2 regions of the Burkholderia sp. BCC1996 genome follow, and region 1 is predicted to be linked to the other one. Evidence: predicted binding sites of a transcription regulator. Region 1 holds the regulator's gene; the other holds the start of a gene.

The links. The regulator FliA, encoded in region 1, starts transcription of late flagellar genes. The targets are predictions, from matches to a motif close to CTAAAGTTTNNNNNNNNNNNGCCGNTA.
Region 2: fliS (flagellar export chaperone FliS) is a predicted target of FliA. The motif match lies at 1,522-1,548, and genes of this name have one in related genera.

Annotation. Positions count from the first base shown of each region.
Region 1 is NZ_CAJPHM010000022.1:60,331-63,877, forward strand. Features, by position in the region: gene ahcY (adenosylhomocysteinase) at 1-825, opposite strand, end outside; S-adenosyl-L-homocysteine riboswitch at 860-976, opposite strand; gene U4Z64_RS27910 (RNA polymerase sigma factor FliA) at 1,055-1,789, opposite strand; gene U4Z64_RS27915 (MinD/ParA family protein) at 1,812-2,630, opposite strand; gene flhF (flagellar biosynthesis protein FlhF) at 2,623-3,547, opposite strand, start outside.
Region 2 is NZ_CAJPHM010000003.1:308,101-311,647, forward strand. Features, by position in the region: gene U4Z64_RS05635 (flagellar hook-length control protein FliK) at 1-607, opposite strand, end outside; gene U4Z64_RS05640 (flagellar protein FliT) at 683-1,015, opposite strand; gene fliS (flagellar export chaperone FliS) at 1,012-1,446, opposite strand; gene fliE (flagellar hook-basal body complex protein FliE) at 1,643-1,987, opposite strand; gene fliF (flagellar basal-body MS-ring/collar protein FliF) at 2,239-3,547, shown strand, end outside.

The DNA.
Region 1 (3,547 bases):
GCGCAGCGACTGCGCGCAGCCCTTGCCCACGTCGCCGTAGCCCGCGACGACCGCGACCTTGCCCGCGATCATCACGTCGGTCGCGCGCTTGATGCCGTCGACGAGCGATTCGCGGCAGCCGTACAGGTTGTCGAACTTCGACTTCGTGACCGAGTCGTTCACGTTGAACGCCGGGAACGGCAGGCGGCCGTCCTTTTCCATCTGGTACAGGCGGTGCACGCCGGTCGTGGTTTCTTCGGTCACGCCCTTGATGTGCGCGAGGCGCGTCGAGTACCAGGTCGGGTCCGCGTCGAGGTGCTTCGCGATCGACTTGTACAGCGCGACTTCTTCCTCGTTGGTCGGCTTCGCGATCACCGAACGGTCCTTCTCGGCCTTCGAGCCGAGGATCAGCAGCAGCGTTGCATCGCCGCCGTCGTCCAGGATCATGTTCGCGAATTCGCCATTCGGCCATTCGAAGATGCGGTGCGAGAACTCCCAGTATTCGTCGAGCGACTCGCCCTTGAACGCGAACACCGGCGTGCCGGCTTCGACGATCGCCGCTGCAGCGTGGTCCTGCGTCGAGAAGATGTTGCACGACGCCCAGCGGACATCGGCGCCGAGCGCCTTCAGCGTCTCGATCAGCACGCCGGTCTGGATCGTCATGTGCAGCGAACCGGCGATGCGCGCGCCCTTCAGCGGCTGCTGCGCCTTGTATTCGTCGCGGATCTGCACGAGGCCCGGCATTTCGGTCTCGGCGATGTTCAGTTCCTTGCGGCCCCAGCCGGCAAGCGCCATGTCGGCGACGATGTAATCGGTGGAAGCCTTGGAATCGATAATGGCGTTCATCACGCCCTCCTTTCTAAAAAAGTTCTAGAAATTGGTGACGTGAGCGCCGTTCAGGAAGCGGGGCCGGTGCAAATATCGCCGCACGGCTGCTTGGTGAAGCTTTCCGAGCCTGGCGGACGCAGGATGGTCCGTCGCAACGCTCCTCGGAAAACGGGAAGGATTGTAGCAAATCGGCGCGGGAAATGCGCGCCGCGCGCGGCATCGGCGCGCGTGGGCGCAATGAAAGGGGTCAGTTCTCCGCGCCGACCCACGCCTGTTCGCGCAACCGCGCGCGCAGGCGCGCGACGGCCTGGCTGTGCAGCTGGCACACGCGCGACTCGCTGACCTCGAGCACCGCACCGATCTCGCGCAGGTTCAGCCCGCGCTCGTAGTACAGCGACATCAGCAGCTTCTCGCGCTCGGGCAGCCGGTCGATCGCGTCGACGAGCGCCTCGCGCAGGTGGTCGTCGAGCAGCGCCGACAGCGGATCGGCGTGATCGACGCGATAGCGGTCGAGGAACGGCTCGTCGTCGGCCGCGCGGTCGAAATCCTCGTAATAGATGAGCTGGCTGCCGTGCAGGTCCTGCAGCATCCCCTGGTATTCGTCGAGCGGCATCTTCAGGTGCTGCGCGATCTCGGTCTCGCTCGCCGAGCGGCCGAGCTGCTGCTCGACCTGGTGCACCGCGTGCTCGACCTCGCGCGACGTCTTGCGCAGGCTGCGCGGCAGCCAGTCGTTGCTGCGCAGCTCGTCGAGCATCGCGCCGCGGATGCGCTGGGTCGCGTAGGTCTCGAACTGCGCGCCCTGGTCTTCCTTGTAGCGGCCGGCCGCGTCCATCAGGCCGATCATGCCGGCCTGGATCAGGTCGTCGAGGTCGACGCTCGCCGGCATCTTCGCGACGAGCTGCAGCCCCAGGCGCCGCACGAGCGGCGCGTATTGCGCGAGCACGTCGGCCTGGGTCATCTTTCCCTGAGCGTTGTACATCATGGCTCTCTCCTTGCGGTGGCGCTCACGCGGCGTGCGCCGCACCCGCCTCGTAAGACGGCTTGCCGCCCGCATGCACGGCGCGCCCCGCGCCCGTGCCCGGGCGCATCGGCCAGTACAGCAGGTCGGCGGCAATCTGCCGGTAATCGCGCGCGGCGGCCGACGACGGAAACGCGTCGACCGCGGTATGCATCAGGTCGCGCGCATGCTCGACGAGCGGATCGGCGTTCACGCAGCCGGCGTCGGCGATCGACACCGTCAGGTAGCGGCTCGCGACGCCCGCGAGGTTGTCGAATGCGGTCCTCGCGTCGGCGTGGCTGCCGACGTGATTGGTCAGCACGCGGAACTGCGCGACCGCGTGCGCGAAATGCAGCCGCTTCATGCACGCGTACGCCTCGGTGATCGCCTGCGCGGCGACCCGCGTGACGATCAGCACGTCGTGCGCTTCGCGCGCGAGCGCGGAGAACCCGCCGTCGGCGCCGAGCTGCGCGTCGACCAGCACGATGTCGGCCTGGCCGTCGACGAAGTCGCTCAGTTCCGTATCGTCGTAGCCGTCGCGTGCGAGCCGCGCGGCCGCGCACAGGCCGAAGCCGGCGGCGACGCGCGTGCGTTCGCCGTCGCGCAGCCACGCGCCCGCGAGCGTCGCCGTGGCCGACTGCACGTCGGCGCGCTCGTCGACGACGAGCACGTCCTTGCCGAGCGCGGTCAGCGCCGCCGCGAGGTTCACGACGGTGGACGTGCAGCCGACGCCCGCCGGCCCGCCCGTCACCGCGACGATGCGCGACGCGCGCCCGGCCAGCAGGCGCCGCAGCCCTTCGGCCTGATCGATGATCCGTTTATCCAAATCGCACCTCGTGCAGCTCGGCGGTGGAACGTGCGGTCAGTGCGGACAGCAGCGTCGGCATGTCTTCGTCTTGCGGCACGAAGGGCGAGCCGTCGCGCGGCACACAGAACGCGCTCTTCAGCAGGAATTTGGTCGACGCGACGTACAGGTTCTCCGGCACCTTCTGGCCGGTCGACACGTAGTGGACCGGCAGCTTGTAGCGGATCACCGTGTCGAGCACGCCGCCGAGGTGGGTCGCCTCGTCGAGCTTGGTCAGGATGCAGCCGGCGAGATCGGGATGTGCCGCGTGCGGATGGTCGGCCGCGCTGCGGTAGGCCTGGACGACCTCGTTGAGCGTGTCGCCGTGGCTCGTCGCGTTGAGCAGCAGCAGGCGCTGCACCGGCGCGTTCGCACCGTGCAGCATCGCGATCTGGTCGGACAGCGCGCGGTCGCGCTGGCTCATGCCGATCGTGTCGATCAGCACGATGTGCTTGTTGCGCAGCTCGGACAGCGCGAGCTCGAGATCGCCCGCATCCTTCACCGCATGCACGGGGACGCCGAGGATCTTGCCGAAGATGCGCAGCTGCTCGTGGCCGCCGATCCGGTAGCTGTCGGTGGTCAGCAGCGCGACCTTGCTCGCGCCGAAGCGCATCACGCAGCGCGCGGCGAGCTTCGCGGTGGTCGTCGTCTTGCCGACGCCGGTCGGCCCCATCAGCGCGAACACGCCGCCGCGCTCCATCAGCGCGTCTTCGCTGCCGAGCACCGGCAGGTTCGCCGCGAGCACCGACTGCGCCCAGTCGGCGGCCTGCTCGAAGGTCTGCGCGCCGTCGCCGGACGGCAGGTTGTCGACCAGCATGCGCACCAGCTGCGCGGAGAAGCCGGCCGAGAACAGGTGCCGGGTCAGCGCGCCGTGCACCGGGCTGCGGCGCTGGCGGTCA
Region 2 (3,547 bases), on a different contig from region 1:
CCGGCACGGTCGTGAGGCGCGCCTGCGGTTCGCGCATCAGCGCGGCGAGCGGGCGCTGGCCGGCCAGCCACTGCGCGAGATGGGATTCGTAGAAGAGGCCGCTTTCGCTCACGGCCTGCGCGAGCGCCGCGCGCAGCGCCGCGACGGGCGGTGCGGCAGCCGCAGCGCGCGTGGCCGCGACGTCGGACGCGGGCGACGCGGTTGAAGAAGTGCTGGAAGAAGCGGTGTAGGAAGCAGTGGAAAAAGCGGCGGCCGAAGCGGCCGGATCGGAGGCGCTCTGCCCGACCGGCGGCGCGGTCGCCGCGCCGCCCAGCAGCACGGAAGGGTCGGCCAGCAGCGGCGTGCGCCCGGCGATCACGGGCGTCGCGACACCGCCCGAGCGCGAGATCGCATCGAGCACGAGCGCGACATCGGACAGCGCCGTCTGCGCGGACGCCGGCGGCGCGGCCGGCGTGGCCCCCGTCGCGGGCGGCGACGACGCGCCGGCACCCGGCGTGCCGACTTGCGCGGTCGCGCCGCCGCCGGCGGGCGCCGTCACGGTGCCGGCCAGCAGGCTGTCGAGGCGGCTCGCCAGCAGGGCGGCCGCAACGGAGTCGATACCGGTCATGATCGAAGCCTGCTCACCTCAGCCACATCGTTGCGAAGCCGGGCACGCGGCTACCGCCGCCCCGGCAAACGGGCACTATCCGCGAGCGCGGTAGAGATCGGTCAATACCTCGGTCGAGCGCCGCGCCTCGAACAGCGCGGACAACCGCGCGACTTCCGGACTCGCGAGATCGCGGATCGCGGCGTCGTCGGCGAGGATGCGGCGAATCAGCGCGAGCTTGCGGCCGAGGTCCGCTTCGTCGAGCGCGACGCCCGGAGCGGCCGCCTTCAATCCGTCGACGAGCCTCAGGAATTCGGCCTGCAACTCCGGCAGCGCCCGCCAGTCCGCGCCGCGCGCCGCGCACAGCATGCGGCCGGACACGGCCGCGAGCGCCTCGTAGCGAGCGAAGTATTCGGCCTTGAGATTCATCGCGCCGCGCCCGCCGCCTGTTGCGCGGCCATGCGCGCGACTTCCGGAGCGATGCCCGTCCACGCTTCCTCGAGCGTCGCGAGCAGCCCGTCGACCTCGACCAGCATCGCGTCGCTCGCGTGCATGTTGGCTTCCAGCAGGCGCCGGCCGATATAGGTGTACAGCGCGTCGAGGCGCTCGGCGATCTGGCCGCCCGCGTCGCGATTCAGCGACACCTGCAGGCCGTTCTCGACGATCCCGATCGCCTTGCCGATCGCTTCGCCGCGTGCGGACACGTTGCCCTGCTGCAAATGCATGCGCGCGAGCGCGATGGCCTGCCGCGCGCCCTGGTACAGCATCGCGATCAGCCGGTGCGGGGAGGCGCCCATCACCCCCGTCTCGACGCCGACACGCGCGTACGCACTGGCTCCAGCGTGTCCTGGGGAAAACATGCGCTTCTCCTTGTGATGCGTTGGCTATGCGGTGGCCGCCGCCTTGCGATGCACGACGCGGCCTCGTTCCAGAGTTATCGGAACGGAATTGGAAAGCTTTAGGTGCGCGGGCCGCCGGCGCGGCAGGCAGGCTGCTCCCCTGGGCGGCTGCCCCGGGAAGCCCGTCGCCGGATGCCCGTCGCCGGTTGCCCGCGGGTCAAACCGACATCTGCATGATGTCGTTGTACGCGCTCACGAGCTTGTTGCGGACCTGGAGCCCGAACTGGAAGCCGATGTTGGCCTTCTGCATGTCGACCATCACGTCGTTCAGCGACACGTTCGCCGCGCCGACCTCGAACGCGTGCGCCTCGCCGAGCGCGTGCTGCTGGTCGCCGCTGATCTTGTCGAGCGACGCCTTCATCGCGCTCGCGAACGTGCCGGCCGTCGCGGCGCCCGAGCCGGCGAGCGCTGCCGCCGGGCTCCCGACGCCGCCGCTCGCCTGCGCGGCCATCGCCTGCATCTGTTGCAACACCGAACCGATTCCGCTCACGTTGGCAGCCATGCTGTTCCCAGACCTGTAAGAAATGAGACCCGGGCACACCGGGCGTTTCCGACGGCGCCGCACGACGCGCACCATGCCGGATCGCGAAAAAGGATAGCAGCGCGGCGCGCGCCAAAGCCGCGAAAGTACGGGGGAAACCCCGCTCTTTTCGGTCGATCGGAGTCGCGCCCGGGTCCCGATAATCGCATCGTGTCATTGTCCGTCCGCTCGTCCGAGCGGCTCAGTCGTCCCGCTCCGGAGAAACTCCACGCATGGATTCGCAGGCCAACTCGCTGATCAACCCCGACGCCCGCACGGGCCTCGCCAGCCCGGTGCCAGGCGCCACCGCGGCCGCCGCGTTGCCGGGAGCAGGCGGCGCCGGCGCGGACTTCGGGTTCGGCGGCTTCGCGGAACGCATCCCCGGCATCTCGCGGATGAAGGGCAACCCGAAGCTGCCGTTCGTGATCGCGGTCGCGTTCGCCGTCGCCGCGATCACCGCGCTCGTGCTGTGGAGCCGCGCGCCCGACTATCGCGTGCTGTACAGCAACCTGTCGGACCGCGACGGCGGCGCGATCATCACCGCGCTCCAGCAGGCAAACGTTCCCTACAAGTTCGCCGACGCGGGCGGCGCGATCCTGGTGCCGTCGAACCAGGTGCACGAAACGCGCCTGAAGCTCGCCGCGATGGGCCTGCCCAAGGGCGGCTCGGTCGGCTTCGAGCTGATGGACAACCAGAAATTCGGCATCAGCCAGTTCGCGGAGCAGGTGAACTACCAGCGCGCGCTCGAAGGCGAGCTGCAGCGCACGATCGAATCGATCAACGCGGTGAAAACGGCGCGCGTGCATCTCGCGATCCCGAAGCCGTCGGTGTTCGTGCGCGACAAGGAAGCGCCGAGCGCGTCGGTGTTCGTGGACCTCTACCCGGGCCGCGTGCTCGACGAGGGCCAGGTCCAGGCGATCACGCGGATGGTGTCGTCCGGCGTGCCCGACATGCCGGCCAAGAACGTGACGATCGTCGACCAGGACGGCAACCTGCTGACCCAGACGGCGTCGGCCTCCGGCCTCGACGCGAGCCAGCTCAAGTACGTGCAGCAGGTCGAGCGCAACACGCAGAAGCGCATCGACGCGATCCTCGCGCCGATCTTCGGCGCCGGCAACGCGCGCTCGCAGGTCAGCGCCGACGTCGATTTCTCCAGGCTCGAGCAGACCTCGGAAAGCTACGGCCCGAACGCCTCGCCGCAGCAGACCGCGATCCGCAGCCAGCAGACCAGCACGGCCACCGAACTCGCGCAGGGCGGCGCCTCGGGCGTGCCGGGCGCGCTGTCGAACACGCCGCCGCAGCCGGCCTCCGCGCCGATCGTCGCCGGCAACGGCCAGAGCGGGCCGCAGTCGACGCCCGTCAGCGACCGCAAGGACCAGACGACCAACTACGAACTCGACAAGACGATCCGCCACGTCGAGCAGCCGATGGGCAACGTGAAGCGGCTGTCGGTCGCCGTCGTCGTCAATTACCAGCCGATGGCCGACGCGAAGGGCCACGTGACGATGCAGCCGCTGCCACCCGCGAAGCTCGCGCAGATCG